Regions from separate parts of the Streptomyces sp. NPDC041713 genome, predicted to be linked through region 2. Evidence: riboswitches for the same ligand, from Rfam matches in the RefSeq annotation. Region 2 holds a riboswitch; each other region holds the start of a gene.
What was found. A riboswitch is a leader RNA that binds a small molecule or an ion and turns the genes downstream of it on or off. The one in region 2 is predicted to bind S-adenosylmethionine.

Region 1: it holds a riboswitch for S-adenosylmethionine, as region 2 does, so the genes downstream of both, ACZ6CV_RS14580 (hypothetical protein) here and thrC (threonine synthase) in region 2, are expected to answer to the same signal.
Region 3: it holds a riboswitch for S-adenosylmethionine, as region 2 does, so the genes downstream of both, ACZ6CV_RS02880 (aminotransferase class V-fold PLP-dependent enzyme) here and thrC (threonine synthase) in region 2, are expected to answer to the same signal.

Annotation. Positions count from the first base shown of each region.
Region 1 covers NZ_JBVIZY010000004.1:277,098-286,905, forward strand. The annotation lists gene ACZ6CV_RS14555 (FAD-dependent oxidoreductase) at 1-1,203, opposite strand, end outside; gene ACZ6CV_RS14560 (FGGY family carbohydrate kinase) at 1,203-2,663, opposite strand; gene ACZ6CV_RS14565 (hypothetical protein) at 2,901-3,893, shown strand; gene ACZ6CV_RS14570 (amino acid permease) at 3,952-5,478, shown strand; gene ACZ6CV_RS14575 (SDR family oxidoreductase) at 5,516-6,250, opposite strand; gene ACZ6CV_RS14580 (hypothetical protein) at 6,326-6,679, opposite strand; SAM riboswitch class IV at 6,725-6,834, opposite strand; gene ACZ6CV_RS14585 (radical SAM protein) at 6,910-8,268, opposite strand; gene ACZ6CV_RS14590 (MarR family winged helix-turn-helix transcriptional regulator) at 8,375-8,830, opposite strand; gene ACZ6CV_RS14595 (MFS transporter) at 8,830-9,808, opposite strand, start outside.
Region 2 covers NZ_JBVIZY010000005.1:538,008-547,815, reverse strand. The annotation lists gene ACZ6CV_RS18860 (ROK family protein) at 1-71, opposite strand, end outside; gene ACZ6CV_RS18855 (SIS domain-containing protein) at 740-1,633, opposite strand; gene ACZ6CV_RS18850 (ABC transporter substrate-binding protein) at 1,919-3,184, shown strand; gene ACZ6CV_RS18845 (DUF3263 domain-containing protein) at 3,203-3,442, shown strand; gene otsB (trehalose-phosphatase) at 3,462-4,334, shown strand; gene ACZ6CV_RS18835 (alpha,alpha-trehalose-phosphate synthase (UDP-forming)) at 4,386-5,813, opposite strand; gene ACZ6CV_RS18830 (glucosyl-3-phosphoglycerate synthase) at 5,858-6,802, opposite strand; SAM riboswitch class I at 6,944-7,100, shown strand; gene thrC (threonine synthase) at 7,118-8,413, shown strand; gene ACZ6CV_RS18820 (MoaD/ThiS family protein) at 8,501-8,776, shown strand; gene ACZ6CV_RS18815 (cold-shock protein) at 9,198-9,401, shown strand; gene groL (chaperonin GroEL) at 9,723-9,808, shown strand, end outside.
Region 3 covers NZ_JBVIZY010000001.1:668,872-678,679, forward strand. The annotation lists gene qcrB (cytochrome bc1 complex cytochrome b subunit) at 1-1,590, shown strand, start outside; gene trpD (anthranilate phosphoribosyltransferase) at 1,750-2,814, shown strand; SAM riboswitch class IV at 2,899-3,016, shown strand; gene ACZ6CV_RS02880 (aminotransferase class V-fold PLP-dependent enzyme) at 3,181-4,602, shown strand; gene ACZ6CV_RS02885 (Lrp/AsnC family transcriptional regulator) at 4,624-4,905, opposite strand; gene ACZ6CV_RS02890 (rhomboid family intramembrane serine protease) at 4,902-5,633, opposite strand; gene ACZ6CV_RS02895 (hypothetical protein) at 5,814-6,053, shown strand; gene ACZ6CV_RS02900 (NYN domain-containing protein) at 6,088-7,437, shown strand; gene ACZ6CV_RS02905 (C40 family peptidase) at 7,706-8,737, shown strand; gene ACZ6CV_RS02910 (C40 family peptidase) at 8,994-9,808, shown strand, end outside.

The sequences.
Region 1 (9,808 bases), on a different contig from region 2:
GATGAGGTCGGCGCGCTCGCAGGGGCGCGGGAAGGCCTCACCGAGGTTCGGCATGCGGACGGCGGGCAGCTCACGGGGCTCGGCCAGGTGCAGTCCCGTGGCGCCGAGGAGTTCGGTGACGTGGGCGGCGATGGCGAGGGACGCGGTGAGGCCGGTGGAGCGGATCCCGCCGACGGTGACACGGCGCTGTTCCTTGTGGACGCTGATGCGGTAGTCGTCGTGCTCGGTGGCGGCGCGCAGTCCGGCGTAGACCGCGGTGACCTCCTCGTCGAGCAGCTCGGGCAGGATCCGGCCGCCCTGCTCGCGCAGTGCGGCGATGCCGTCGGCCGTCGATCCGGTGGCCGTCTTGTCGTCCAGATCCTCGGCGGTGGGTCCGAGCAGGACGTTCCCGTACACGGTCGGCGCCACCAGGACGCCCTTGCCGAGCGCCGTGGGGACCGGCAGCAGGATGTGCCGCACCAGGTCGCGGGCGAGCTTGTCGAAGACGAGGAGCTGGCCGCGGCGCGGGGTGACGGTGAAGTCGTCGTGGCCGAGGAGCCGGTCGAGGGAGTCGGCGTGCAGACCCGCGGCGTTGACGAGGTACCGGGCGCGCACCGGGCCGCGCGCGGTGATCAGCACGTGCGGGTCGGCCGTCGGACCGACGTCCTCCACGCGGCAGTTGAGGAGCAGGTCCACGCCCGCGCGGACCGCCTGGGTGGCGTAGGCGAGGGTGGTGGTCCAGGGGCAGATGATGCTCTCGCCGGGGACGTCGAGCGCGCCGCGGGCGCCGGGGCCCAGATGTGGCTCGCGGGCCCGGACCTCCGCGGGGCCGATGATGCGGGCGTCCGTGTAGCCGTTGCGCTCCGCCTTCGCCAACAGCCCCGGCAGCGCGTCGAGTTGTTCGGCGTTCCAGGCGACGAGGAGTGCGCCGACGGGTTCGACGGGGATGCCCGTCTCGGCGGCGTACGCGGCGAGCAGCCGGCTGCCCTCGCGGACCAGGCGGGCCTCCAGGGAGCCGGGCACGGCGTCGAAGCCGGTGTGCAGGATCGCCGTGTTCGCCTTCGACGTGCCCTCACCGACGTCGTTCGCGGCCTCGACCAGGGCGATGCGCAGGCCGGGGCGGCGGGCGAGGTCACGGGCGACGGCCGCGCCGACGACTCCCGCGCCGACGACGGCCACGTCGTACGTCACGTCGGGCAGCGCGCCCCGCCTGACCACGGCCATCAGGGCGTACGTTCCGTCAGGGCGGTCACGGCGGAGCGGAAGCCCGCGAGGCGTTCGGCCGCCCGGTCCGCGTCGATCCGTGGTTCGTAGACGGCGGCGGGCCGCCACGCGGGGACCGCGTCCGCGACGGTGAGGGAGGGGTCGAGGCCGATCCGGGCGACGGCGGCCGCGCCGAGCGCGGTGACGTCGGGCAACGCCGAGACCTCGACGGGGAGTTGGAGCAGGTCGGCCTGGGTCTGCATGAGGAGCGCCGAGCGGGTCAGGCCGCCGTCGACGCGCAGGCTCGTCAGGGGCTCCCCGAGGTCGGCGGTCACCGCGTCGGCGAGCGCGGCCACCTGCGCCCCGATGCCCTCGCACAGGGCGCGCACCAGGTGGCCCGGGGTGGTGTCGAGGCCGAGTCCGGTCAGCGACCCGCGCACGTCACCGCGCCACCACGGCGCGGCGAGCCCCGCGAGGGCCGGTACGAAGGTGACGCCGCCGGCGTCCGGTACGGCGGAGCCGACGGGGTCGATGTCCTCCGCCCCCGCGATCACGCCGAGGTCGGTGAGCCAGCGGACGGCCGAGGCGACCGTGTACACCTGCCCGTCGAGGCAGTAGCTGCTGCGCCCCGCGAGCCGCCAGGCGACGCAGCTGACGAGCCCCGAGGCGCCGCGCCGCGGCCGCGATCCGGTCTGCGCGAGCAGGAACGCCCCGGTACCGTAGGTGCACTTGGCGCTTCCCGGCATGGTCACGTCCTGGGCGAGCAGGGCGGCCTGCTGGTCGACGAGGAGGCCGGTGACGGGGAGTTCGGGGCCGAAGGCGGTGGTCGTCCCGACGGGTCCTGCCGCGTCGACGACCTCGGGCAGCCGCTCGTCGCCGAGTCCGTACAGCTCCAGGGCGCGCGGTGACCACTGGACCGTGTCGAGGTCGAGGAGCTGGGTGCGGCCGGCCGTCGCGGCGTCGGTGACGTAGGCGCCGGTGAGCCGGTGGACGAGCCAGGCGTCGCTGGTCGTGACCACGCCGCGCCGGGTGCGGTGGCGGCGTATCCACGCCATCTTGGGCGCCGCGAAGTACGGGTCGAGCGGCAGCCCGGTGAGCTTCCGCAACTCCTCGGCGTGTTCGGCGAGTCCGGCGCAGACGGATGCGGCGCGGCGGTCCTGCCAGACGAGGGCGTCGGTGAGCGGCTTCCCGGTGTCCGGGTCCCAGGCGAGGACCGTCTCGCCCTGGTTGGCGAGGCCGACGGCGGCGACCGGCTCGCCCGCGTCGGCCAGCGCCGCGCGGCCCGCCGCGACGACGGAGCCGTACAGCTCGGCGGGGTCGGCCTCGACCAGGCCGCCGGGGAGGTGGCGGGGACGCACCACGGCCGCGCCCGCGCCGATCACGCCGCGTTCCGGGCAGACGACGAGGGCCTTGGTGCCGGACGTGCCCTGGTCGACGGCGAGCACGGGCCGCTGCGCCGAAGGCCGCTCATAGGTGATCACCGCGGCAGCGTGCTACAGCCGCCCGGAGGGCGTCAAGGGACCTGAATGACACGTTCTGCACACCAAATGACCGTTCGGCGTGCCGTGTTGACAAATCAAGGTCACAAAAGATCCACGAATGGCCTTGGCACCGGAAGGGCCGGATCTACACTGTCGGCCATGTCACATCCTCAACTCCCGTAACACCCGCATCGTTTAACCGTTCAACCTCCGCCCTCTTCCCCCAACAGAGGACTCATGCCCATGGCGTTAGGCCGCCCGGTGTACCACCCGGCAGGCCACGACGAAGCGCTGCGCGCGGTGCTCCAGGACCTCAGGACCGGTCGCTGGGTCTCCACGCGCAACCTGCTGACCGAGACACCCGACTGGGGGTTGTGGACGCAACGCACACAGGTCCTCGGCGCCGCCGTCGCCGGTTCCGACGTGGTGCGGGCCTGGCGTGCCGAGGAGCCGCACAGCGCGTCGGCCGCGGTGCTGCACGCCCGTGTCCTGGTGGAGCGTGCCCTGCGCGCGCACCGCACGGGGCACCACAAGACCAACGACCTGTGGCGCGAGGCCGTCGCCGCGTGCGGCGACGCGTCCGCCCTGTCGCCCGAGGACCCGGTTCCGTGGATCTGCCTGCTCGCCCTGGCCCAGCTCGACGTGGGCCAGCGGTGGGACGAGCACCGGGCGGCGCCGCCTGAGCCGATGCTCTTCCCCGGCCCCTGGCAGCTGCTCGCCGAGGCCGACAAGCGGGATCCGGGCAACCGCGAGGCGTACCACCGGATGCTGCAGTTCGTGTACGGGCGCCGCACGGGAGGCCCCCTCACCGAGGCGTACAACTTCGTGCAGTGGGCGTCGGCCGCCGCGCCCGCGGGATCAGCGCTGCACCTGCTGCCGCTCTACGTGCGCGTCGAGCGGTACCGCCGCGAGTCCGGCCAGGAGCAGGCCCTCGACCTGCACTGGATATCCGAGGACGCCACCCGCTCCGCGCTGCTCGCCCTGCAGCTGTGGTTCGACCACACGACGCCCTCCGCGACCTCGCTGCTCGACCTCAACTACCTCGCCCACGCCTTGTGGGGCGCGCACCAGTTCCACGACGCCTCACGGGTCTTCCAGGCCCTCGACCCGTTCTTCACCACGGTCCCGTGGGCGTACCGCACCCACTCCCCCGGCGACGCCGACGCCGCCGCCGAGGTCTTCGTCCAGGCCCGCGCCCGCTGCTTCAGCGCGTCCCGCGGCCCCGGCTAGCCCGCCCACCCGTCCCTTCTCCCCGCGCTCCCCCGCCGCTCCCCCCGGAGGTCCCACCGTGTCCCGCACCACCTGGTCGTCGAGCACCGTCCCAGCGCCACGCCAGGACGAGGAACAACGCCTGAGAGAACTCGGCTACCAGCCCGTCCTGGCCCGCCGCATGGGCGGCTTCGGCAACTTCGCCATCAGCTTCTCGGTCATCTCCATCCTGTCCGGCTGCATGACGCTGTACGGCTTCGGCATGAACACCGGCGGCCCCGCCGTGATGCTCTGGGGCTGGGCGGGCGTCGGCCTGTTCGTGCTCTGCGTCGGCATGGCGCTCGCCGAGGTCACCAGCGCGTACCCGACGTCGGGCGCCCTGTACTACATGGCCGACCGGCTCGGCGGACGCCGGTGGGGCTGGTACACGGGGTGGCTGAACCTGCTCGGGCTGCTCGGCGCGATAGCGGGCATCGACTACGGCGCCGCGCTGTTCACCGGCGCGTTCCTGAACCTGAAGTTCGGCTTCACGCCGACCCCCGAGAAGACCTTCCTGATCTTCCTGTGCATCCTGCTCCTGCACGCCGTCCTGAACCTGTTCAACGTGCGGCTGGTCAGCCTGCTCAACTCGATCAGCGTGTGGTGGCACGTGGCCGGAGTCGCCGTGATCGTCGGCGTCCTCCTGATCGTGCCGGACCACCACCAGTCGGCGTCGTCCGTCTTCGGCACGTTCGTGAACGACACGGGCTGGGACAACCCGCTCTACGTGACGGCGATCGGCCTGCTCCTCGCCCAGTACACGTTCTGCGGATACGACGCGTCCGCGCACCTGTCGGAGGAGACCTCCAACGCCTCGGTCACCGCGGCACGCGGCATCGTGCGCGCCATCTGGGCGTCCTGGATCGCCGGCTTCGTCCTGCTCGCCGGGCTGAGCTTCGCCATCCAGGACTACGTGGGCGCCCAGAACAGCTCGACCGGGGTGCCGCCCGCGCAGATCATGATCGACGCGATCGGCGAGTCCGGCGCGACGGCGCTGCTGCTCATCGTCATCGTGGCGCAGCTGTTCTGCGGCAACGCGGAGACCGCCGCGGCCAGCCGCATGGTGTTCGCGTTCAGCCGCGACAACGCGCTGCCCGGCTCGGCGATCTGGCGCAAGGTCAGCTCCCGCACCCAGGTGCCGGTGCCCGCCGTGTGGCTGTCGGTGGGGCTCGCCGCGGTCATCGCGCTGCCCTCCCTGTACTCGACGACCGCGTACACGGCGGTGACCGCCATCAACGTCATCGGCATCACGCCCGCGTACGCCATCCCGATCTACCTGCGCCTTCGCGCGGGCGACCGCTTCCAGCCGGGGCCGTGGAACCTCGGCCGCTGGAGCAAGCCGGTCGGCTGGATCGCGGTGGTCTGGGTGCTGTTCGTGACGGTGCTGTTCTGCCTGCCGCAGGTCTCCCCGGTGACCGTCGACTCGATGAACTACGCGTCGATCGCACTCGCCGCGGTGCTGCTTCTGGCCACCGTGTGGTGGTTCGTGGCGCGCCGCTCCTACAGCACGCCGCAGGCGTACGGTTCGGACCGCGAGCAGGCCGAGGTCGCGGAGAACATCGTCTGAGTCACGGTCACGGCCCGAGCCCGCTCCGCGGACGGCGTCAGCGACCGCCTGCCACCCGCACGATCGTGCCGGTCGCGTACGAGGCGTCGTCGGAGAGCAGCCAGCTGACGGCCGCCGCGATCTCCGACGGCCGGCCCGAGCGCCCCAGGGGGATGCCCGCGGCGAGCTTCGCGGGGCGCTCGGGGTCGGCGTGGAACTCGGTCCAGATCACGCCGGGGGCCACGGCGTTGACGCGGATGCCGTCGCCCGCGACCTCCTTGGAGAGGCCGACCGTCAGCGTGTCGACGGCGCCCTTGGCCGCCGCGTAGTGGACGTACTCGCCGGGGGCGCCGAGGGTGGCCGCCGCGGACGAGACGTTCACGATCGCGCCGCCGCCGTTCGCGGTCAGGTCCCGCACCGCGCGCCGGGCGCAGAGCAGATAGCCGAGGACGTTCACTTCGAGCGCCCGGCGCATGCCCTCGGCGTCGGCCTCCGCGAGGGGGCCGACGGGGCCGCTCACGCCGGCGTTGTTGACCAGACCGGTGACCGGGCCGAGTTCGGCGGCGGCGGTGTCGAAGAGGCGGTCGACGTCGGCCTCGTCGGCGGTGTCGACCTGGACGGTGACGCAGCGGCGGCCGGCCGCGCGGACCGCGTCGGCGGCCTCTTCGGCGGCCGCCTCGTCGGAGCGGTAGCCGATGACGACGTCGTGGCCGTCCTCGGCGAGACGGGCGCTGACGGCCGCGCCGATACCGCGGCTGCCGCCGGTGACGACGGTGACGGGGTGGTGCTGCACGGGGGACCTCCGGCTCTGGGTGGCTGACTGTCGCGCCGCCCGGACCCGGGGGTCGCCCGCGTCCGGATCACGCCGTCATCCTACGAAGCGGTGATCTTGACCGGTGGGCAGGGCGGGACGGCCGGTGGGCAGGTCCGCATCGAGCGGGATCAGGGTGGCGCGGCCGGTGCCGTGCCGCAGCCGCAGCAGATTGCGGCCGGGCTCCCACTGGACGACGCCGTGGTGGGCGCGCAGCTGGGCCCGCAGCCGTTCCGGGTCGGAAGTGCGGAGCGCGGCGGGGGCGCCCAGGGTGGGGCCGAGGAGGTGGAGCGGGATCAGGCCGTCGTCGCGTACGTCGTACGAGGAGAGCAGTACGTCGACCTGCTCGGCGGGCTCGTCGTGCGCGGCGTCGTCGGCCGCGAGGGTGGGAGTGGCGTGCTGGTGCGTCATGGTGCGCCTCCGGAGTCGTGGACCCCGGGTGTCGCCGACCCCGGTGATCCGCCGTTCCCCGTGCACGTCGCACGGGGCGGGTCGTCACCCGGGGCACCCGCGACGGAGCGGGGTGCCGTCCAGCGAGCCGGGGCTTGGCGCTGGAACTCGTGACCCGCACCGACCGTAACACGGTGTCCCGGAGGCCTGCCCGGGGTTTCTCACGCCCCGGGCAGGCGTCCGGGCGGGGCCTACGGTGCCTCGGCCGGGACGACCGCGTCCTCCGGGGCGGCCGCCTCGGCGGGCAGGCTGTCCATGAACGAGCTGACCGAGAAGACTGCGTTGCCGGGGCCCGCGGGGCCGTAACCGGGGGGCGACGACAGGCCGTTGGCCTCCATCGTGGCGCGGTAGGCCTCCAGGAGCCGCACGTGGTACTCCAGCGGGGCGCCCTGCGGGTTCGCCTTGCCGAGCGGCGTCGTGGGCTCGGGGCACCACGTGGTGAAGCGGGGCGTGATGCCGCGCGACATGAAGTACTGCAGGCCCTCGACGGTGGAGTCGATGGCCTCGTCGACCGTCTTGAAGCCGAACGGCTCGGCCATCTCCACGCCCGCGACGAAGTTGGGGATGACGTTGCGCGGCCCGAACACCTCGGCGGAGTCCAGGATGCGGCGGTGCCACTCGTCACGGCCGACGTAGCGCTCCTTGCCGGGGCAGTACCGCTCGAAGAGGTAGGGGTCCCACACCTCGTAGTTGGGGTGGTAGATCCGCACGCCGTAGTCGTGGAAGCGCTGCACGTCCGCCTTGGGCAGCGCCTGGGCGACGACCTTGCCGATCCAGCGGCCCGGGAAGCGCTCCTCGATGGCCTTCGCGTACTGGCCGTAGAAGTCGGCCTCGTCCTTGCCCTGGAGCTGTGTGGTGATGGCGCCGCCGGTGAGCGTGTACGCGGTGGACGACTTGTTCGTGTCGTACTTGTCGATGATGGCGAGGGCTTCGAGGACCTCGTCCATCGGCTTCACGCCCGTGTAGGGGCGGCCGGCCGCCTTCTGCTGGCGCCAGTTGTGGTTGATGTCGCAGTACTGGCACTCCTCCTTGGCGCCGAAGTACTGGCAGACCCGGAAGACCGTCAGGTAGATGAGGTAGCCCCACTGGATGGTGGGCGCCACCTCCATCACCGACTTGCCGTTCTCCAGCGTGTGCCGGTAGTAGTCCGGCATCGGCGGCAGGCCGACGTCGGAGATCCGGGCGCCGTCCAGGTACAGGCCGAGGACGCCGTGGTCGTCGGCGGCCACGCGGTAGGGCGAGGACGGGTTCACGCGGACCGAGACGACGGTGCGGCGCAGCTCGTAGGGGCCGCCGGTGAGGACGATCTCCTCGGGCGGTCGGCGCAGGGCCGCGGCGCCCAGTTCGGGGAGCGTGCCGTGGTCGAAGGAGAAGATGAAGTACGACTTCGGCTTGACCTCGCCGCCTTCGTTGTCGCTCAGCGCCGACTCGTCGAAGGCGATGCCGCCGCGCAGCAGATCCTCCTTGATGACGGCTTCCCGCGGCACGTGCGGGAACCGCTCCATGAGTGACTCGATGAGCTCGGTACGGCTCTCGCTGCGGCTTGGCATGGGCCGGGCACCTCGGATCTTGTCGGTCGATCTGTCCCGTCCACGCTAATACCCGGCCGATCCGTTCGGGACCGGGCTCCGGTCGTAGGGCGGTCGCACCGCGCGGCTATGCTTTCAAGAGTTTCGCCAGAACGCGGTCGAGCGCCTCGATGTCCTCGTCCGGCAGCTCCAGGAGCGCGTCGGGCGGTGTGGTGAGGATCGCGGTGGCGCGGGCGGCCGCGGCCCGGCCCTCCTCGGTGAGGTGGACCAGTTTGGACCGGCGGTCGTCGGGGTTGGTGATGCGTTCGGCGAGGCCGCGGCGGACCAGGTCGTCGACGATGACGCTGGTGTAGGGCGGGTCGCTGCCCAGCCGCACGGTCAGGTCCCGCAGCGTGATCGGGTCGCCGGTGAGGCGGCGCAGCGCCCTGATGCGGCTGAAGCTCATGCCGAGGCTATCGGCCACCGCCTTGCGCCGGTTGTGCCGGTCGAGCACCAGCGTGTTCAGGCCCTGCCAGACCCGGGTCGCCGTCCTGAGGGCCGCGTCGTCGGCCGCCTGCGGCTCGGTGTCGTGTGCGCGCTCCATCAGGCCTTCACTGTCTCCTTCGTCCCCTCCGCGTCCTCGGCGGCGAGCGTCCGCGCGGTGCGCCGGGCCGTTTCCCTGGCCCAGCGGCCGGAGGTGAGCGTACCCGTGACCAGCACGGCGGCGCCGCAGCCCCCGATGATCCACCAGGCCGTGCGGCCCGCGTCGGTGAAGCCCGCCGCGCCCGCGTGCACCCCGCCGGCCATGAGCGCGCCGATGACGGCGACGCCGAGGGACTGGCCGACCTGCCGGCTGGTGGAGGCGACCGCGGCGGCGAGTCCCGCCTGCGAGCGGGGCATCCCCGAGACGGCGGTGTTGGTGATGGGCGCGTTGACCAGGCCGAATCCGGTGCCGAAGAGCAGATACGCGACGACGAGCAGCGCCGTCGGCATGTGCGTGGAGTAGGTGAGGGCCTGCAGTACGGCGCTCGCGCACAGCGCGGCCCCCGCGAGCAGCAGCGGCGTGCGCGGCCCGCGCGCGGCCACCATGCGGCCCGAGACCGGCGCGGTGAGCAGCGCCATGAGGGCCATCGGCAGCATGAAGAGGCCGGCGTCCAGCGGGTCGAGGTGGCGCACGTTCTGCAGATACAGCGAGCTGACGAAGAGGAACCCGCCGAGCCCGGCGAAGGTGGCGACCGCGATGACGGTGGCGCCGGCGAACGGGGCGGAACGGAAGAACCGCAGATCGATGAGGGGGTCGGTGCGCCTCGGTTCGTACCGGAGCAGGCCGAGCAGCGCACACAGTGCCACGACCGCGCTGCCGGCGACGAGGGGCGAGGTCCAGCCGCGGGTCGGCGACTCGATGATGGCGTACGTGAGGGTGAGCAGCAGGACGATGACGAGTGCCTGGCCGACCGGGTCGACGCGGCGGGGGCGGGCCGCGCGCGATTCCGGGACGTACTTGCGGACGAGGAAGAGCGCGGCCAGACCGATCGGCACGTTGATCCAGAAGATGGACCGCCAGCCCGCCGACTCGACGAGC
Region 2 (9,808 bases):
GTGCCGTCCGCCCCTACCAGGGCGGCCTTCATTCCGGTGCCGCCCACATCGAGGGCGATGACGTGTCTCACGGGGGACAGTCTCGCGCGTTCCCCCTGGAAAGGTCTAGTCCACTTCGGCTTCTTGTACGGGGGCGGGGTGCTGTGGGCCCCTTGCGGGGCGGGGTGCGTGTTCGTGGTTCCGCCCGGTGGGGGCGGGGTGCTGGTCCCGCCGCTGCGCGGCGGGCTTCTCCCACCCGCCCACCCGTTTGCCCCGCGCCGTGTGGTGGGCGGGGTGTCGTCTGTCGGACGTGTGGTTGTCCGGCGCGTTCCGGGACGTGGCCTGCTCCGCCGCTGCGCGGCGGGTTTTTCCCACCCGCCCACCCGTTTGCCCCGCGCCGTGTGGTGGGGGTAGGGGCGTGTCGTCCGGGTCTGCCGCCAGTTGAGCCGTCGGGCGGAGCTTCGGCTCGGGGTGGGGGGTGGCCTGGCGGTTCGGTGCGGGGTGAACGGGTGGGTGGGTGGGAGGCATCCGCCGCGCAGCGGCGGTCTGGGGTGGGTGTGTTCCGGCGGGCGTCGCCGGTGTGGAGAGCCCCGGCTCGGGTGGGGTTTTGCCCAGCGGTTCGGTGCGGGGTGAACGGGTGGGTGGGTGGGAGGTGCCCGCCGCGCAGCGGCGGTTCTGGGCCGAAGGCCCCAGCCCCGCCCCCCGGGCGAGACCCCGCCCCGCCCAAGGTGAGGGCCCGCCTGGGGGGGCCTGCCCGGGCCTACGGGAGGATCACGCTGCGCGTGAGGTTGCGGGGGCGGTCCGGGTCGTAGCCGCGGGACTCCGCAAGCGCCACCGCGAGCCGCTGCGCCCGGATCAGCTCCGCCAGCGGGTCCGCCTCCTGGCGGGCCACCAGCTCGCCGCCCACCCGGGCCACGTCACCCGCGAGCCCCTCCGGCAGCACACCGAACATCCACGTCACCCGGCCGGGGCCGGTGATGGAGATCGGGCCGTGCCGGTACTCCATCGCCGGGTAGGACTCCGTCCACGCCCCCGCCGCCTCGCGCATCTTCAGGGCCGCCTCCAGCGCGAGCCCGTACGTCCAGCCGCGCCCCAGGAACGTCCACTGCTCGGCGCCCACCACCGACGCCGGCAGCGGTTCCGTCACCGCGAGCTCCGCGTCGACGGCCGCCTCGGCCACCGACTTCACGCCGGGGATGTCGCCGAGCCCGGCCCGCAGGAAGGCGAGCGCCGTCGTGGCGAAGCGGGTCTGGACCACCGACTCCTCGTCGGCCCAGTCCAGGACGGCCACCGCGTCCGCCGCGTCCATGACCGGGGTCTTGGGGTCGGCGGTCAGCGCGACCGTCGGCGCCTTCCCCTTCAGCTGCCCGAGCAGCTCCAGGACCTCCGTCGTCGTACCGGACCGGGTGATCGCCACGACCCGGTCGTACGTGCGCCCCGCCGGGAACTCCGAGGAGGCGAAGGCGTCCGTCTCGCCGAGGCCCGCGGCCTCCCGCAGCGCCGCGTACGCGATGGCCATGAACCACGACGTCCCGCACCCGGTGACGGCGACTCGCTCACCCGTCCTCGGCAGCCCCTCGAAGGTGGCGGCCGCCTCCACCGCCCGGTTCCAGCAGGCGGGCTGGGTTGCTATTTCTGCTGCGGTACGCGACATGCGCCGAGGCTCCTCGTCAGTGCGGGGCTGGACTGGTGCGGGGTTTCGCTGAGCTGTGCCGACACGTGCATAGCAGTCGCCGCCCGCGCACGGCAATGATCAGCCCCGCGGAGCCACCCCGCGGAGGCGCCCGTGGAGCCGCCTGCGGGGGCACCTGCGGAGGCCGTTGCACAAGTGATACTCGGGTGGTGTAGACCTTGTGTCCGGACTCGGGGGAAACTCGCAGTTCAAGGGCATGGGGGCGAAGACGCCCCGGGACGTGGAAGCAATGAGGGTGGGACAGCTGTGCAGCGGCGCGTGACAGGACTGACCGCGGCGGTGGCCGCACTGGGCATGGCGGGCGTGCTCGCCGGCTGCGGCGGTCCCGGCGACTCCGGCGACGTCACCCTCAAGCTGGTGGCCGCCGACTACGGCGACTCCGCGGCGAACAGCTCCAAGAAGTACTGGGACAAGCTGGCCGAAGGGTTCGAGAAGGAGAACCCCGGCATCAAGATCGACGTCACCGTCCGCTCCTGGAACGACGTGGACCGCGACGTCAAGGACATGGTCGAGAAGGGCGAGGCCCCCGACCTGGCACAGATCGGCGCGTACGCCGACTATGCCGCGCAGGGCAAGCTCTACGAGGCCGACGAGCTCCTCTCGATCGCCACCCAGGCCGACTTCCTCGCCCCGCTCTCCCAGGCCGGCGAGGTCAACCGCATCCAGTACGGCATGCCGTTCGCCTCCTCCACCCGTCTGCTCTTCTACAACACCAAGCTCTTCAAGGACGCCCACCTCACCCCGCCGCAGAGCTGGACCGAGCTGCAGGCGGACGCGAAGGCGCTCAAGGCGCGCGGCGTGAAGATCCCGTACGCGCTGCCGCTGGGCCCGGAGGAGGCGCCCGCCGAGACGCTGATGTGGATGCTCAGCGGCGGCGGCGGCTACACCGACAACGTCGGCTCGTACGCCATCGACTCCCAGGAGAACGCCAAGACGTTCTCCTGGCTCCGCGACGAGCTCGTCGGCGAGGGCCTGACCGGCCCGACGCCGCCCGGGAAGATGAACCGCGCCGACGCCTTCGCGGCGTTCTCGCGCGGCGAGGTCGGCATGCTCAACGGCCACCCGACGCTGATGAAGATGGCCGCCAAGAAGGGCGTCAAGTTCGGCATGGTCCCCGCGCCGGGCCGCAACGGCAAGGCGCAGGCCACGATGGGCGTCGCCGACTGGATGATGGCGTTCAAGCAGAACGGCCACCGCAAGGAGGCCGGCAAGTTCCTCGACTACGTCTACAGCAAGAAAAACGTGCTCGACTTCTCGAACGAGTACGACATCCTGCCGGTGACCACCTCCGCGTCCCAGGCGATGGCCGCCGAGCGCGGCCACACCGCGCTCGGCAAGTTCCTCGACGAGCTCCCCACCTCGCAGCTCTACCCGGTCGGCAAGACCTCCTGGGCGCAGGTGTCGGCGGAGGTCAAGAAGAACATCGGCAGGACCGTCGAGAAGGGCGGCAACCCCGCCTCCGTCCTCACCGGCATCCAGAACCGCGCCGCGGCCGAGGAGAACGCCGAGTAGAGGCTTTACCGTGGCCGCATGAACCATCAGGAACCGGAGCTCTCCGCGCGGGACCGCGCCGTCCTCGCCCTGGAGCGGCGCCCGTGGCCGGGCCCCGGCGCGAAGGAACGCGCCATCCGCGAGGAGCTCGGCATGGTGCCGGTCCGCTACTACCAGGTCCTGAACGCCCTCCTGGACGACGCCCGCGCGCTCGCCCACGACCCGATTACGGTCAATCGGCTGCGCCGGGTGCGGGAGTCACGCCGCGAGGAGCGCTGACCCGGTTAAGGTCGGGCCCATGGGTGACCCTACGTACACGCAGCCCGCCGGGCCCGGACGCCCCGGCCTGCCCGAGCCCGTGACGCCGGCCGGGCGCGACGGCCTCGCCGCGCTCCTCGCCCGGCCCGAACGAGCCGTCGTGGCCCTGGACTTCGACGGCACGCTCGCCGCGATCGTGCCCGACCCCGAACAGGCCCGCGCCCACCCCGACGCCGTGCCCGCGCTCGCCGCGCTCGCGCCGCGGCTGCGGTCGGTCGCCGTGGTCACCGGACGCCCCGCGGGCGTCGCCGTCCGCTACGGCGGCTTCGCGGGCGCCGCGGGCCTGGAGCACCTCGTCGTCCTCGGGCACTACGGCGCCGAGCGCTGGGACGCCGTCACCGGCACCGTGCACGCCGCCGAGCCGCACCCGGGCGTCGCGGCCGTCCGCGCCGAACTGCCCGGCTTCCTCGACGCGATCAACGCATGGCGCGGCACCTGGATCGAGGAGAAGGGCCGCGCCGTCGCCGTCCACACCCGCCGCGCCTCGGACCCGCAGGCCGCCTTCGACGCGCTCCGCGCACCGCTCGCGGAGCTGGCGAACCGGCACGGCCTCATCGTCGAACCGGGCCGCATGGTCCTGGAGCTGCGGCCGCCCGGCATGGACAAGGGCGTGGCGCTCGCCGAGTACCTGCGCGAGGTGGGCGCCGAGTCCGTCCTCTACGCGGGCGACGACCTCGGCGACCTGCCCGCCTTCGGCGCCGTGGAGAAGCTCCGCTCGGAGGGGGTCGCGGGCCTGCTGGTGTGCAGCGGCAGCACGGAGGTCGCGGAACTGGCCGACCGGGCCGACCTGGTGGTGGACGGCCCGGCCGGAGTGGTGGCACTGCTGACGGCGATCACGGGGCAGCTCGACTGACGCTGGCTGCTGGCTGCTGGCTGCTGGCTGCTGACCGCCCGGCCGGTCGCGTCAGCCGGTGAGGGCGTGGAGCTGGTCCAGGAACCACTGGGCGGGGGGCAGCGCCGTGGCCGCCGCCGCGAGGCGCTTGGTGCGCTCGGCGCGCTCCTCCGCGGGCATCGACAGGCCGGCGTGCAGCGCCTCGGCGGTGGCCGACACGTCGTACGGGTTCACGGTGAGCGCGTCCTCGCCGAGCTCCTCGTGGGCGCCCGCCTCCCGCGACAGGACCAGCGCGCAGCCCTCGTCGGAGACGACCGGCACCTCCTTCGCGACGAGGTTCATGCCGTCCCGGATCGGGTTGACCAGCGCCACGTCCGCCAGCCGGTAGGCGGCGAGCGAACGCGCGAAGTCGTCGTCGACGTGCAGCAGCACCGGGGTCCAGCCGGGCGTCCCGTACGCGGAGTTGATGGACTCGGCGACCCGGGAGACCTCCGCCGTGTACTCGCGGTAGACCGTCAGGTCCTGCCGCGAGGGGTAGGCGAAGGCGACGTGCACGACGCGCTCGCGCCACTCGGGGTGGGTGTCGAGGAGCTCGCGGTAGGCGTGCAGGCCGCGCACGATGTTCTTCGACAGCTCCGTCCGGTCCACCCGGACGATCAGCTTCCGGTCCTCCCCGTCCTGCGTACCCGCCTGCTCGCGCAGCGTCCGCATCCGCTCCTCGACGTCGTCCCGGCGCGAGCGCTCCCGCAGGAAGTCCGCGTCGGCACCGAGCCCGTGCACCCCGATCCGGGTGCCCGAGGTCCCGCCGACGACCCGCACACAGCAGTCCGTGAACGCGTCCGCCCACCGCCCGGTGAGGAACCCCAGCCGGTCGGCGCCCAGCATCCCGCGCAGCACCTGCTCGGCCACGTCGTCCGGCAGCATCCGGAAGTAGTCGGCGGGCGCCCACGGCGTGTGCGAGAAGTGGCCGATCCGCACGTCGTCCCGGAGCTCGCGGAGCATCCCCGGCACCAGCGTCAGGTGGTAGTCCTGCACCAGGACCGCCGCGCCCGGCGCCGCCTCGGCCGCCAGCGCCTCGGCGAAGGCCCGGTTGTACGTCTCGTACGCCGCCCACTGCGCGCGGAACTCCGGCCCGAAGGCCGGCTCCAGCGGCGTCTGGTAGAGCATGTGGTGGACGAACCACAGCACCGAGTTGGCGATGCCGTTGTACGCGTCCGCGTGGACGTCCGCGTCGATGTCCAGCATCCGTACGCCCGGCTCGCCCACACCCCGCCGCACCGCCTCGCGGTCGCCGTCGCCGAGCGCCGCGCACACCCACAGCGCGTCCGCGTCGTCACCGATGGCGCTGAGCCCGGAGACCAGCCCGCCGCCACCGCGTTTCGCGGTCAGCTCCCCGTCCTCACCCACGGTGTACGAGACGGGGCCGCGGTTGGACGCGACGAGTACCTGCGCTGCTGCCGACGATTGCGCTGCTGCTGACGATGCGGACTCGGAGACCATGTGGCACAACGTAGCCCGTCCCGGCCCCGGGCAAACGTACGCCTTTACGCCACGCGACGGTGCGCGTACTCGGCGATGCCCGTCATCGGAGGGCGCTCCTCCGTGTCGACCGGATACGTGCGCGGCACGAACCCGTCCGCCCCCCGCTCGAACTGCGTCAGCTCCGGCCGGACGAGATGGCCGCGCGCCAGCCGCAGCTGCGCCGTCCGGTAGATCGCCGCCGCCATCCGCCCGAGCGCCTGCCCGTCCTGGTGCCGGTGCCTGCGCACCCCCACGTCCACCTGCGCCAGCGCGTCCAGACCCACCGTGTGCAGCGCGTCGACGAGCAGCCCCAGCTCCACGCCGTACCCCACGGGGAACGGCAGCCGCTCCAGGAGCGACCTGCGGGCCGCGTACTCGCCGCCCAGCGGCTGGACGAACCCCGCGAGCAGCGGCCAGTGCATGTTCAGGAGCGGGCGCGCCATCAGCTCCGTCACCCGGCCGCCCTGCCCCGCGGCCGACCCCAGCGGCCGGTCGTACATCGCCTTCACGAACGCCACGTCCGGGTCGGTGAGCAGCGGGCCCACGATGCCCGAGACGAAGTCCGCGGAGAACTCCCGCAGATCCGCGTCGACGAACGCCACGACGTCGCCGCCCGTCACCAGGAGCGAGCGCCACAGCACCTCGCCCTTGCCCGGCACCGGCGCCAGGCGCGGCAGGATCTCGTCCCGGTGCACGACCCTGGCGCCGGCCGCCGCGGCGACCTCCGCCGTACGGTCCGAGGAGCCGGAGTCGATCACCACGAGCTCGTCGACCAGCGGCACCCGCTCCATGAGTTCCCGGCGGATCTCGGCGACGATCTGGCCGACCGTGTTCTCCTCGTCGAGCGCGGGCAGCACGACGCTCACCGTGGTGCCCGACGCCCGCTTGGCGGCGGTCAGCAGCTCCGGCGGGCGGTCGGCGACAGACCAGGAACGCCTGCTCAGCCAGTGCTCGACCTCTTCCAGCACGGTCGCGGTCCTCCCATATGTGATCCATCTCGCGGTTCGGACGACTATCTCAAGGGTCCGGGGCTTCGGTTACAGTCTTGAACAACGCCGGTGACCATCGCATGTCGGGGTCATCGCCGCCTGAGATCAACAATCGAATACCGCTCATCCAGAGGGGCAGAGGGATACGGCCCGTTGAAGCCCCGGCAACCCTCCAGCCGGTCTCGTACGCGATCAAGTGATCAGCGCCGCGAGGCTCCCGGCTAGGGAAGGTGCCAAATCCGTCTCGCGGCGAGATGCGTCGCGAGGAAGATGAGGAGAAAGGGCCTCGCCTCCATGGCTGTGCAGACTGTCGCCACCGAGAACACCACCACCTCCGTAGACCTCGGCCCCGCATCGGGACTCTCCTGCCGGGAGTGCGGCACCACCTTCCCGCTCGGCCCGATCTTCGCCTGCGCCGAGTGTTTCGGCCCCCTCGAAGTCGCGTACGACCTGCCCCTCGGCGACCCGGAGTCCCTGCGCAAGCAGATCGAGGCGGGCCCCGCCAACATCTGGCGCTACGCCCCGCTGCTGCCCGTCCCCGCCGACGTGGCCGACAAGCCGAACCTGAACCCCGGCTGGACCAAGCTCGTCAAGGCCGACAACCTCGCCGCCGAACTCGGCGTCCAACAGGGCAAGTTGTTCGTCAAGGACGACTCCGGCAACCCCACGCACTCCTTCAAGGACCGCGTCGTCGCGCAGGCCCTCGAAGCGGCGCGCGCCTTCGGCTTCACCACCCTCTCCTGCTCCTCCACCGGCAACCTCGCGGGCGCCGTCGGCGCCGCCGCCGCCCGCGCCGGCTTCCGCTCCTGCGTGTTCATCCCGCACGACCTGGAGCAGGGCAAGGTCGTCATGGCCGCGGTCTACGGCGGCGAGCTCGTCGGCATCGAGGGCAACTACGACGACGTGAACCGCTTCTGCTCCGAGCTCATCGGCGACCCGCTGGGCGAGGGCTGGGGCTTCGTCAACGTCAACCTGCGGCCGTACTACGGCGAGGGCTCCAAGACCCTCGCGTACGAGATCTGCGAGCAGCTGGGGTGGGTCATCCCCGACCAGCTGGTCATCCCGATCGCCTCCGGCTCGCAGCTCACGAAGATCGACAAGGGGCTGAAGGAGCTCATCGCGCTGGGCCTCGTCGAGGACAAGCCCTACAAGATCTTCGGTGCGCAGGCGGAGGGGTGCTCCCCGGTGTCGGCGGCCTTCAAGGCCGGCCAGGACGTGGTCCGCCCGCAGAAGCCGAACACCATCGCCAAGTCGCTGGCCATCGGCAACCCGGCCGACGGGCCGTACGTGCTCGACATCGCGCGGCGTACGGGGGGTGCGGTGGAGGACGTCGACGACGAGCAGGTCGTCGAGGCGATCGAGCTGCTCGCCCGGAGTGAGGGGATCTTCGCGGAGACCGCGGGCGGGGTGACGGTGGGCGTCACGAAGAAGCTCGTCGAGGCGGGGCTCATCGATCCGTCGCTCACCACGGTGGTGTTGAACACCGGGGACGGGCTCAAGACGCTCGACGCTGTCGCCGAGAGGTCTCAGGCGACCGCCACGATCAAGCCGAACCTCGACGCGTTTCGCTCCGCGGGTCTGGCCGGCTGACCTTCTCCTTTCCCTGCGGGCCGGATGTGGCTGGTCGCGCAGTTCGCCGCGCCCCTGACGGGGCCCGTAATCCCTGAGGTGAAACCCATGAGCGTCAACGTCCGTATCCCCACCATTCTGCGTACCTACACCGGCGGCAAGGCCGAGGTCGCCGCCGAGGGGGCGAACCTCGGGGAGGTCATCGCCGACCTGGAGAAGAACCACACCGGCATCGCCGCCCGCGTCCTGGACGATCAGGGCAAGCTGCGCCGGTTCGTGAACGTGTACGTCAACGACGACGACGTCCGGTTCGAGCAGGGCCTGGAGACCGCCACCCCGGACGGTGCGGGCGTCTCGATCATTCCGGCCGTCGCCGGCGGCTGATCCTTTTCCGCAAGAACCCTGCTTAACCCGAATTGCCCTCTCCGTCGGAGAAACGGAGGGGGCAATTCTGCATGGTTGAGCGCGGTACAGTTGGGAAGTGTGCTTCGCCGTTTGTGCCGAGCGCATATACGAAGTCGACCCGGAGTCGACAAGAAGCAGCCAATGCGCGCCGCCCATTTGAGCCTCATGTGGCTTTTGCCCGGCCCGACTTGCCCTGAATTCCGGCAAATTCTCCGCATATTTCCGATCGCGCGTGCCCAGAATTCTCGTCCGATTGACCTGTTGCAGACGGCAGTTGGACAGATACATTCAGCGGCGGTCGACGCGTTCCGGCGCACACCCCCAATCAGTGGGGGGTGAGGTCTGACCCGGGTCCGCGAAGTGCGGTCCTGTGCAAGGGCCAGTAATAGGGGAGTTAGGCATGGCTCAGGGCACCGTCAAGTGGTTCAACGCGGAGAAGGGGTACGGCTTCATCGCGGTCGACGGTGGTGCGGATGTTTTCGTCCACTACAGCGCGATCCAGATGGACGGGTACCGCACCCTTGAAGAAGGTCAGCGAGTCGAATTCGAGATCTCGCAGGGCCAGAAGGGTCCGCAGGCGGACATGGTCAAGCTCGCCGTCTAGCTCGGCGCGATCGACCACCGAAGCAAGTATCACGAGGGGCCCGTATCCCGTCAGGGGTACGGGCCCCTCGTGCGCGCGGGGTACGCGCGCCGCGCGCCGGGGACTGTCCGGGATCCTCAAGAGGCGCTTGCACTCGACGGGGGCGAGTGCTAATCATTGGGCTTAGCACTCTCCGAGTGAGAGTGACAGAACTTGGATCGGGTCGGTGAGGCCCGCAGGCCGGGTGGGGCAAGGAACCACAAGGGCTGCAGGCCGTCCGTCGCGGGCGCAGGCGCGATCCGTTTGCTTGCATTTCCACCCCGTCCGGGAGGACCACTTCACATGGCCAAGATCATCGCGTTCGACGAGGAGGCACGGCGCGGCCTCGAGCGCGGCATGAACCAGCTCGCCGACGCCGTCAAGGTGAC
Region 3 (9,808 bases), on a different contig from region 2:
GGTGAGCGGGTCGCGGACTGGGCGGACGGCCGGCTGGGGATCTACTCCCTCGCCAAGGCCAACATGCGCAAGATCTTTCCGGACCACTGGTCCTTCATGCTCGGCGAGATCTGCCTGTACAGCTTCCTCATCATCATCCTCACGGGTGTGTACCTGACGCTGTTCTTCCACCCGTCGATGAACGAGGTGGAGTACTCCGGCAGCTACATCCCGATGCAGGGTCAGCTGATGTCGGAGGCGTTCAACTCGACCATGCACATCTCCTTCGATGTGCGCGGTGGTCTGCTGATCCGGCAGATCCACCACTGGGCGGCGCTGATCTTCCTCGCCGGCATGTTCGTGCACATGATGCGCGTCTTCTTCACGGGTGCGTTCCGCAAGCCGCGTGAGGTCAACTGGCTGTTCGGCTTCCTGCTGTTCGTCCTCGGCATGTTCACCGGCTTCACCGGTTACTCGCTCCCGGACGACCTGCTCTCCGGCACCGGTGTCCGCTTCATGCAGGGCGCCATCCTCGGGGTGCCGATCGTCGGCACGTACCTGTCGATGTTCCTGTTCGGCGGGGAGTTCCCCGGCGGCGACTTCGTGGCCCGGTTCTACTCGGTGCACATCCTGCTGCTGCCGGGCATCATGCTCGGCCTCGTGGTGGCCCACCTGATCCTGGTCTTCTACCACAAGCACACGCAGTACGCGGGCGCCGGCAAGAGCAACAAGAACGTCGTCGGCATGCCGCTGCTGCCGGTCTACATGGCCAAGGCCGGAGGCTTCTTCTTCCTGGTCTTCGGTGTCATCGCGGTCATCGCGGCGATCGCCTCGATCAACCCGATCTGGGCCATCGGCCCCTACCGTCCGGACCAGGTGTCCACCGGCGCCCAGCCCGACTGGTACATGGGCTTCGCCGAGGGTCTGATCCGTGTGATGCCGGGCTGGGAGATCAACCTCTGGGGCCACACGCTGGTCCTCGGCGTGTTCATCCCGCTGGTCGTGGTCTTCCCGCTGGTCCTCGTGGCCATCGCGGTCTACCCGTTCATCGAGTCCTGGGTCACCGGCGACAAGCGCGAGCACCACATCCTGGACCGCCCGCGCAACGCCCCGACCCGTACGGCCTTCGGTGTCGCCTGGCTCACCGCGTACATGGTCATGCTCGTCGGCGGTGGCAACGACCTGTGGGCCACCCACTTCCACCTGTCGCTGAACGCGATCACCTGGTTCGTCCGGATCGCCTTCTTCGTCGGGCCGGTCGTCGCCTTCATCGTCACCAAGCGGATCTGCCTGGGTCTGCAGCGGCGCGACAAGGACAAGGTGCTGCACGGCCGCGAGTCGGGCATCATCAAGCGGCTGCCGCACGGTGAGTTCATCGAGATCCACGAGCCGCTCAGCCAGGACCAGCTGCACACGCTCACCGCGCACGAGCAGTACAAGCCGGTCGAGATCGGCCCGTCGGTCGACGAGAACGGCGTCGAGCGCAAGCTGTCCGGTTCGCAGAAGCTCCGGGCGAAGCTCTCCAAGGGCTACTACGGGGAGAACAACCAGATCCCCAAGCCCACCGCCGAGGAGTACAAGGAGATCACGAGCGGCCACGGCCACCACTGATCCACCCGAGCTCCGAAGCTCCGACCCTCGAGGTCGCCACGGCAAGAGCCCCGTCCAGTGCATGGACGGGGCTCTTCGCCGTCCCGGGGCTGGATAGGGTGGTGACACCCCGGCGTGCCGGGGCGTTTCCCCACCCACCGGACAAGACCAGGAGCAGCCATGAACGCTGTGACCCCCGCAGGAGGCGACACCGCGGCGGCCCGTTCCTGGCCCGACGTGCTGAACGGTCTGCTCGACGGGCGGGACCAGAGCGCCGACGACACCGCGTGGGCGATGGACCGCATCATGCGCGGCGAGGCCACCGACGCGCAGATCGCGGGCTTCGTGGTCGCGCTGCGCGCCAAGGGCGAGACCGTCGCGGAGATCTCCGGTCTGGTACGGGCGATGTACGCGCACGCCAACGTCGTCGAGGTGCCGGGCCCGAGCGTGGACATCGTGGGCACCGGCGGCGACGGCGCCAAGACCGTCAACATCTCCACCATGTCCGCGATCGTCGTCGCGGGAGCCGGCGCCAAGGTCGTCAAGCACGGCAACCGCGCCGCCTCCAGCGCGTCCGGCGCCTCCGACGTCCTGGGCAAGCTCGGCGTCAACCTGGACCTCACGCCCCGGCGGGTCGTCGAGGTCGCCGAGGAGGCCGGCATCACCTTCTGCTTCGCCGTGAAGTTCCACCCCGCGCTGCGCTACGCCGGCGCCGCCCGCAGCCAGCTGGGCATCAGGACGGTCTTCAACCTCCTCGGCCCGCTCACCAACCCGGCGCGGGTGCGGGCCCAGGCGGTCGGGGTCGCCGACCCGCGGATGGCGCCTGTCGTCGCCGGGGTCTTCGCCGAGCGCGGGCACTCCTCGCTCGTCTTCCGCGGCGACGACGGCCTCGACGAGCTGACGACGACGTCGACGTCCCGGGTCTGGATCGTGCGGGACGGCGCCGTGCGCGAGGAGGCCTTCGACCCGCGGGACGCCGGGATCGACCTGGTGCCCGTCGAGGCGCTGCGGGGCGCCGACGCCTCGTACAACGCCGAGGTCGCCCGGCGCCTCCTGGACGGCGAGAGCGGGCCGGTGCGGGACGCGGTGCTGCTGAACTCCGCGGCGGCCCTGGTGGCCCTCACGCCGACCGACGAGCCGCTGGTGGAGCAGATCCGCGCCGGGATGGCCAAGGCGGCGCAGGCGATCGACTCCGGCGCCGCCCAGCGGGTCCTTGAGCGCTGGGTGGCGGCCAGCAACCGCTGAGCGGCCCCCTGTGTGACGCAAGGCGCAGTCCGGATTTTGGACTGCGCCTTGCGCGCCGAAGATCGTATGGCAGGATGCTGCACAGGTCATGAGTGACAGCGACTACGGCCCCGGCCCGCTGTCCGGCAACCCTCCGTCCGTGGCGGGGTGCCCCGGGTGAAGACCAGGTCGTACGCAGCAAGGCGTATGGCAAGCGCGGACCCCTGCAAACCCTGGGGTCCTGGTCCTCAAGGGAGCAGTCTCGTGAGCAAGCGAATGTGACAGGGCTTTCACGCCCCGCCTCCGCACACCCTTTTTCACCCTTCTCCCGCGCCGTCGACATCGCTCCGGCGCGGTGAATTCGCCTGCCTCTCACGGGAGTTCGCCATGTCTGTTTCCGCCGTTGCCGTCGACGCCTCCGTCTGTGCCCCGCTGGCCGTGCTCGGCCGGGACGTCACCGTTCCGCTGGTCACCGGCGGCGAGGTGACGTACGCCGCGCTCGACTACGCGGCGAGCGCGCCGGCCCTGCAGCGGGTCTGGGACGACGTGGCCGCGTACGCGCCGTACTACGGAAGCGTGCACCGCGGCGCCGGCTACCTCTCGCAGCTCTCCACCGACCTCTTCGAGAACTCCCGTGCGACCGTCGCCGACTTCCTCGGCTGCCGCGAGGGGGACCAGGTCGTCTTCACCCGCTCCACCACCGACTCGCTGAACCTGCTGGCCGCCGCCCTGCCCGCCGGCTGCGAGGTCTTCGTCTTCGAGACCGAGCACCACGCCTCGCTGCTGCCGTGGCGGGACGCCCGCGTCACCTACCTCGACGCGCCGCGCACCCCCGACGAGGCCGTGCACACCCTGGAGCGCGCCCTCGCCGACCGCGATCCTTCCCCAAGCTCTCAGCTCCGTTCGAGCAGGGGAGGCCCCAATGGCCCCGCCCTGGTCTGTGTGACCGGCGCCTCCAACGTCACCGGCGAGATCTGGCCGGTGCGCGAGCTGGCCGCCGCGGCCCACGCGCACGGCGCCCGCATCGTCCTCGATGCCGCGCAGCTCGCGCCGCACCACCCGGTCTCCATCGACGAGTTGGACGTGGACTGGGTCGCCTTCTCCGGTCACAAGCTGTACGCGCCGTTCGGCTCGGGCGTCCTCGCGGGCCGCTCCGACTGGCTGCGCGCCGCCGAGCCCTACCTCGCGGGCGGCGGCGCCTCGCGGAAGGTGGCGCGACGCCCCAAGGAGGCGGGCGGCGGCGTGGACGTGGAGTGGCACGACAGCGCGGCCCGGCACGAGGCCGGCTCGCCCAACGTCATCGGCGTCTACTCGATCGCCTCCGCCTGCAAGGCGCTCACCGAGGCGGGCTTCGACGAGCTGGTCGCCCGTGAGCAGTACCTGATCGCGAAGGTGCGCGAGGGCCTCGCCGAGGTGCCGCAGGTGCGGGTGCTCTCGCTCTTCGGGGACGACGCGCCGCGTGTGGGCGTCATCTCCTTCGTCGTGGACGGCTGGAACAGCTCGCACTTCGCCGCCGCGCTCTCCGCGGAGTACGGGATCGGCGTACGGGACGGCCTGTTCTGCGCCCACCCGCTGGTGCGCACCCTGCTCGGCGGCGCGCCCGACGAGCCCGGCGAGTGCGGCGCCCCCGAGGCCGCGCCCGGCGAGAAGTCGCTGAACGCCATCCGGGTGAGCTTCGGCGCGGGCACCCCCGACGAGCACGTCGAGCGGTTCGTGCGCGCGGTCAAGGAGCTGGTGGCGGACGGCGCCCGGTGGAACTACCGCACCGAGGACGGGCGTTGCGTGCCGGACACCGGCGCGGCCGCCTGACCGGACGGGCCTGGACGGCGCCTAGGAGTCGAGGCCGATCGCGAACGCGGCCTCCAGGTCGTGCTGGGAGTACGTGCGGAACGCCACGTGCGTGTCGGTCCCCTCGACACCGGGGATCTTGCTGATCCGGCCGGGGATGACGTCGGCGAGGTCGTCGTGGCGCGGCACCCGCACCATCGCGATGAGGTCGTAGGTGCCGGTGACGGAGAAGACCTCGCTCACGGAGTCGAGGGCGGCGATCGACTCGGCGATCTCCGGGATCCGGTCCACGCTGGTCTTGATGAGCACGATCGCGGTGATCACGGCTTGCAGTCTCCCTCGGTGGCCGGTGCGGTGGCCCTCACTCTAGTCGTCCACACCCGCCACCCCCACGCGCAGACGAAGCCCAGCGAGAAGCCCACCAGGTGCGCCAGATAAGCGACCCCCGTCCCCTTGCCGTCCTGCCCGGCGGCCAGCCACTGCAGCGTCACCCAGAACGGCAGCACCACCCACGCCGGGAAGCGCAGCGGCAGAAAGAAGAGGAACGGGAAGAGGCTGGTGACGCGCGCCCTGGGGAAGAGATACAGGCAGGCACCGAGGACGGCGGAGATCGCGCCGGAGGCTCCCACGAGCGTCTGGTCGGAGCCCGCGTGCGCGGCGGCGTAGGCGAGCAGGGCGAGGTAACCGCAGCAGAGGTAGAAGCACGCGTACAGGAGGTGGCCCATGCGTTCCTCGACCATGACGCCGAACACGTACAGGAAGAGCATGTTCCCGAGCAGATGAAGCCAGCTTCCGTGCACGAAGAGGGCGGTGAACGGGCCGAGCGCGGCGCGCGGGGCACCGCTGAACAGTTCGACGGGTACCACCCCCCACTGCTCGAAGTAGGCCTGCTGGGCGCCGATCAGCTCGTCGCCCCGGCCGTAGGAGGGGTTGAACCCGGACACCGGTGAGATCAGGAAGACCACGCAGCAGACGGCGATCAGTCCGTACGTCACCGGGGCGGTCCGTGCCCCCAGCAGCCGGCCCGCCTTCGCACTCCATGTTCGGATCATGGGCAAAGCATGACGTAACGGGCGCTACCTGCCCAGGCCGCCATGCCGCTCCGCGGCCCGCAGCGTCGCGCCCCTTACAGGCCTTAGGGTTACGGGCAATACGCACGAGGAAACCTGCGTAGACCCCTCGGTCGCCGAAGACGTCGCCGGACAAGTCACCGAAGAAAGCGAACAGCCACGATGACGGTTCCCCTGCCGACCGCCACCACCCGGTGGCGCTGCACGCTCTGCGGCAATCTCACGCGTTTCGATGTGACCCGCAGCTCGAAGGTCGTCGAGTATGTCCATCTCGACCTGGCCGGAGAGTCGAACGTCGAGGAACGCGAGGTGGTCAGTGAGACCATCGAGTCCGTGCGCTGCCGCTGGTGCAACGCCGTGGATCAGGTCGAACTCGTGGACAGGCCGGGCACCGACTCCTGAGGGAGCGGGGCCCGCACAGCTAGTGGGGTGACGGATGGTGGAGAGCTCAGGCGGGGAGCCGGACGACGGCACCGCTGAGGTGCTCGACCGTCCGCTGCCCGACGGGGTGCGGCGGCGGGTCGTCCACATCGTCTCGGACGGCTTCGGCGGGCTGACCCTGGCGGAACTGCCCGCCCAGCTGCGCCAGTACGCCCGCTTCACGCCGACCCGGCGCGCGAAGTTCGCGGGCAACGCCATGGCGGCGGCGCTGGAGCACGACACGCTCTTCCGCCAGCGCATCGGCGAACGCCTCAGGGAGGCGCAGCCCGAGCTCGCCGCCGCCCTGGACGCGGGCTCACCGCCGCCGGCCGCCGATCCGCTGGACGTGGCGGCCGCGGCCTATGTGCTGCGGCCCACCGGCTGGGTGAAGCTGGTCACGGCGGCGGGCGAGGAGGCCCAGCGGGCCGACGCCGAGCGCGCCGACGACGAGACCAGGGCCGAGCTGGAGCGGCTGCGCGAGGAGCTCGCCGCGGCCCGCGGCCAGACCAAGGCGGAGACCGAGCGGCTGCGCACCGAGCTGGAGACGGTGCGCAGGGAGGCCGAGTCGACCCACCGCAAGCTGCGCGGCGCGCTCAGCGACGTCAAGCGCGGCGAGGCCGCGCTGCGCAAGGCCGCCGCCGAGATCGAGGCGGTGCGCGCCGAGGGCCAGACCCAGCTGTCCGCCGCCGAGAGCGAGAGCCGGCGGCTCAAGGCGCGGCTCGGCGAGACGGAGGCCGCCCTTGAGGCCAGCCGCCGCGCCGCCCGCGAGGGCCGCAGCGTCGAGGACATGCGGCTGCGGCTGCTGCTCGACACGGTCCTGGACGCCGCGCAGGGGCTGCGGCGCGAGCTGGCCCTGCCGCCGGTCTCGGCGCGGCCCGCCGAGACCGTGGACGCCGTCGAGCCGGGCCGGATGTCGCCCAAGGACATCGCCGCCCGCGCGCTCTCGGAGAACGATCCGGCCATTCTGGATCAGCTGCTCGCCCTGCCGCAGGCCCATATGGTGGTCGACGGGTACAACGTCACCAAGACCGGCTATCCCACGATGCCGCTGGAGAAGCAGCGGCTGCGGCTGCTCGGCTCGCTCTCGCAGCTCGCCCTGCAGTCCGGTGCCGAGGTCACCTGTGTCTTCGACGGCGCGGAGCTGGTCGCGCCGGTGCTGCTCGCGCCGCCGCGCGGGGTGCGGGTGCTGTTCTCCAAGCCCGGTGTCACCGCTGATGAGTTGATCCGTCAGCTGGTGCGCGCGGAGCCGCCGGGCCGTCCCGTGGTCGTCGTCTCGACCGACCGCGAGGTGGCCGACGGGATCGCCAAGGCGGGGGCGCGGCCGGTGGCTTCGGCGGTGCTGCTCAAGCGGCTTTCGCGGAGCTAAGTGATGTCCCGTAACTCCTGGGCCCTATGCCCGAATTGGGGGACGCGGTGGGCGACGTAGCGTCAGAAGATCATTACTGGCTGTGCGTTATCGGTAAAGAATGCGCTTCGCGACCGATTTTTTACTGATGAGATTTGTACTGATCACAAGAAGGTCACTAAGGTCTCGCCTCGAACCCCCGCTCGGTTGATCACCCATCCGGGGTGGCGGCGGTGGTACCCGCCCGCCGCGTCCCGGTAGGCGGCCGGAGGAAGAAGGAGCCGCCCGCGTGGCGTCCCACCGTCGACCCAAGCAGCCGAGCCGCACCCGCGTGACCGTGCTCACCGCGACCGCCGCCGCTGCCGTGGCCCTCACCTCGCAGGGTGCCGCCCAGGCCGCCCCGAAGCCGAGCAAGGACGAGGTCAAGTCCAAGGTCGACAAGCTCTACGAAGACGCGGAGCGGGCCACCGACAAGTACAACGGGGCCAAGGAGAAGCAGGAGAAGCTGGAGAAGCAGATCGGCGACCTCCAGGACAAGGTCGCCCGCGGCCAGGAGGACCTCAACGACCTGCGCGACGGCCTCGGTTCGATGGCCAGCGCCCAGTACCGCTCCGGCGGCATCGACCCCTCCCTGCAGCTCTTCCTCTCCTCCGACCCGGACGACTACCTCGACAAGGCGTCCACCCTCGACCAGTTGAGCAGCCAGCAGGTCGACGCGCTCAAGAAGATCCAGAAGAAGCAGCGGGACCTCGCGCAGCAGCGCAAGGAGGCCTCGGGCAAGCTGGACGACCTCGCCGACACGCGCGAGGAGCTCGGCAAGAAGAAGAAGGAAGTCCAGGGCAAGCTCGGCGAGGCGCAGCGGCTCCTCAACTCGCTGACCGCCAAGGAGAAGGCCGCCCTGGCCGCCAAGGAGCAGAAGCGCGCGAGCCGCGCCGCCGGCGACCGTGCCGACCTCGGCGACGAGAAGCCCGCATCCGGCCGCGGCGCCGCCGCCCTCAGCGCCGCCGCCACCCAGATAGGCAAGCCCTACGTCTCCGGCGGCACCGGCCCCAACTCCTACGACTGCTCGGGCCTGACCCAGTGGGCGTTCGCGCAGGCCGGCGTGCACATCACCCGGACCACGTACACCCAGCAGAACGACGGCACGAAGATCGGCCGGGGCGAGCTCAAGCCCGGCGACCTGGTGTTCTTCAACAACCTCGCGCACGTCGGCTTCTACGCGGGCAACGGCCAGGTGCTGCACGCCCCGCACCCCGGCGCGTCGGTGCGCTACGAGTCGATGTCCTACCTCGGCTCCTTCCAGTTCGGCGTCCGCATCTGACGCGGGGAGCGGCGCCCCGCCGCTCCCGCACCCCTGACGTCAACGCCGTGCCGACACCGCCCAAACGGGCGAATTCCGGCAACTCCCGCTGACCCCACGCCCCGTTGGTGACCTGGTCCGAGACGGGGCGTCGGGCTGTCCGGGCCCGTCGCGCACCCCGCGAGGTCTTTGGCCGCCGCGTGTCCGCACGGCTACTGTCGGCGCGCATTCCCCCGGACAGCCGGGGGTTCGTCAGCGGAAGGGAGAGCGGCTTCCCGTGGGGTCCCATCGCCGTCCCGCACAGCCCGGTCTCGACCGGAGCACGCGCGTGACCGTCCTTTCAGCGGCCGCCGCCACCGCGGCGGCGGCCCTCGGCGCCGCGCCGGCGGGCGCCGCGCCGCAGGACAAGCCGTCCGACACCCGGGCCACCGTGGACCGGCTGTACGAGCAGGCCGAGCAGGCAACCGAGCTGTACAACAAGGCCGATGAGCGCGCCGACAAGCTCCGTGCGCAGGTCGGCCGGGCCAAGGACAGCGTCGCGCGCGGCCAGGAGCGCATCAACCGGATGCGCGGGGCGCTCGGCGCGCTGGCCGGCGCGCAGTACCGGTCCGGCGGCATCGACCCCTCACTGGCCCTGCTGCTCTCCTCCGACCCGGACGGCTACCTCGACCGGGCCTCGGTCCTCGACCGCGTCGGCGCCCGTCAGGCGGGCGAACTCGCCGATCTGCAGCGGGCCCAGCGCACGCTCGCGCAGGAGCGCACGGAGGCGGGCCGCAAACTCGCCGAGCTGGAGAAGAGCCGCACCGCCGTCGCCCGCCACAAGCGCACCGTCGAGCACAAGCTGGCCAAGGCCAGGAAGCTGCTCAACTTCCTGCCGAGCGGGGAGCGCGGCGCGTACGGGAGATCCTCGCGCTCCGGCGAGCGCGCCGCACTGCCCGAGCTCGGCGGCGCCCCCGCCTCCTCGCGGGCCGCCGCCGCCATCGCGGCCGCCCGCTCAGCGGTCGGCCGCCCGTACGTGTGGGGCGCCAGCGGACCCTCCGGATTCGACTGTTCCGGCCTCATGCAGTGGTCGTACGCCCAGGCCGGCGTCGC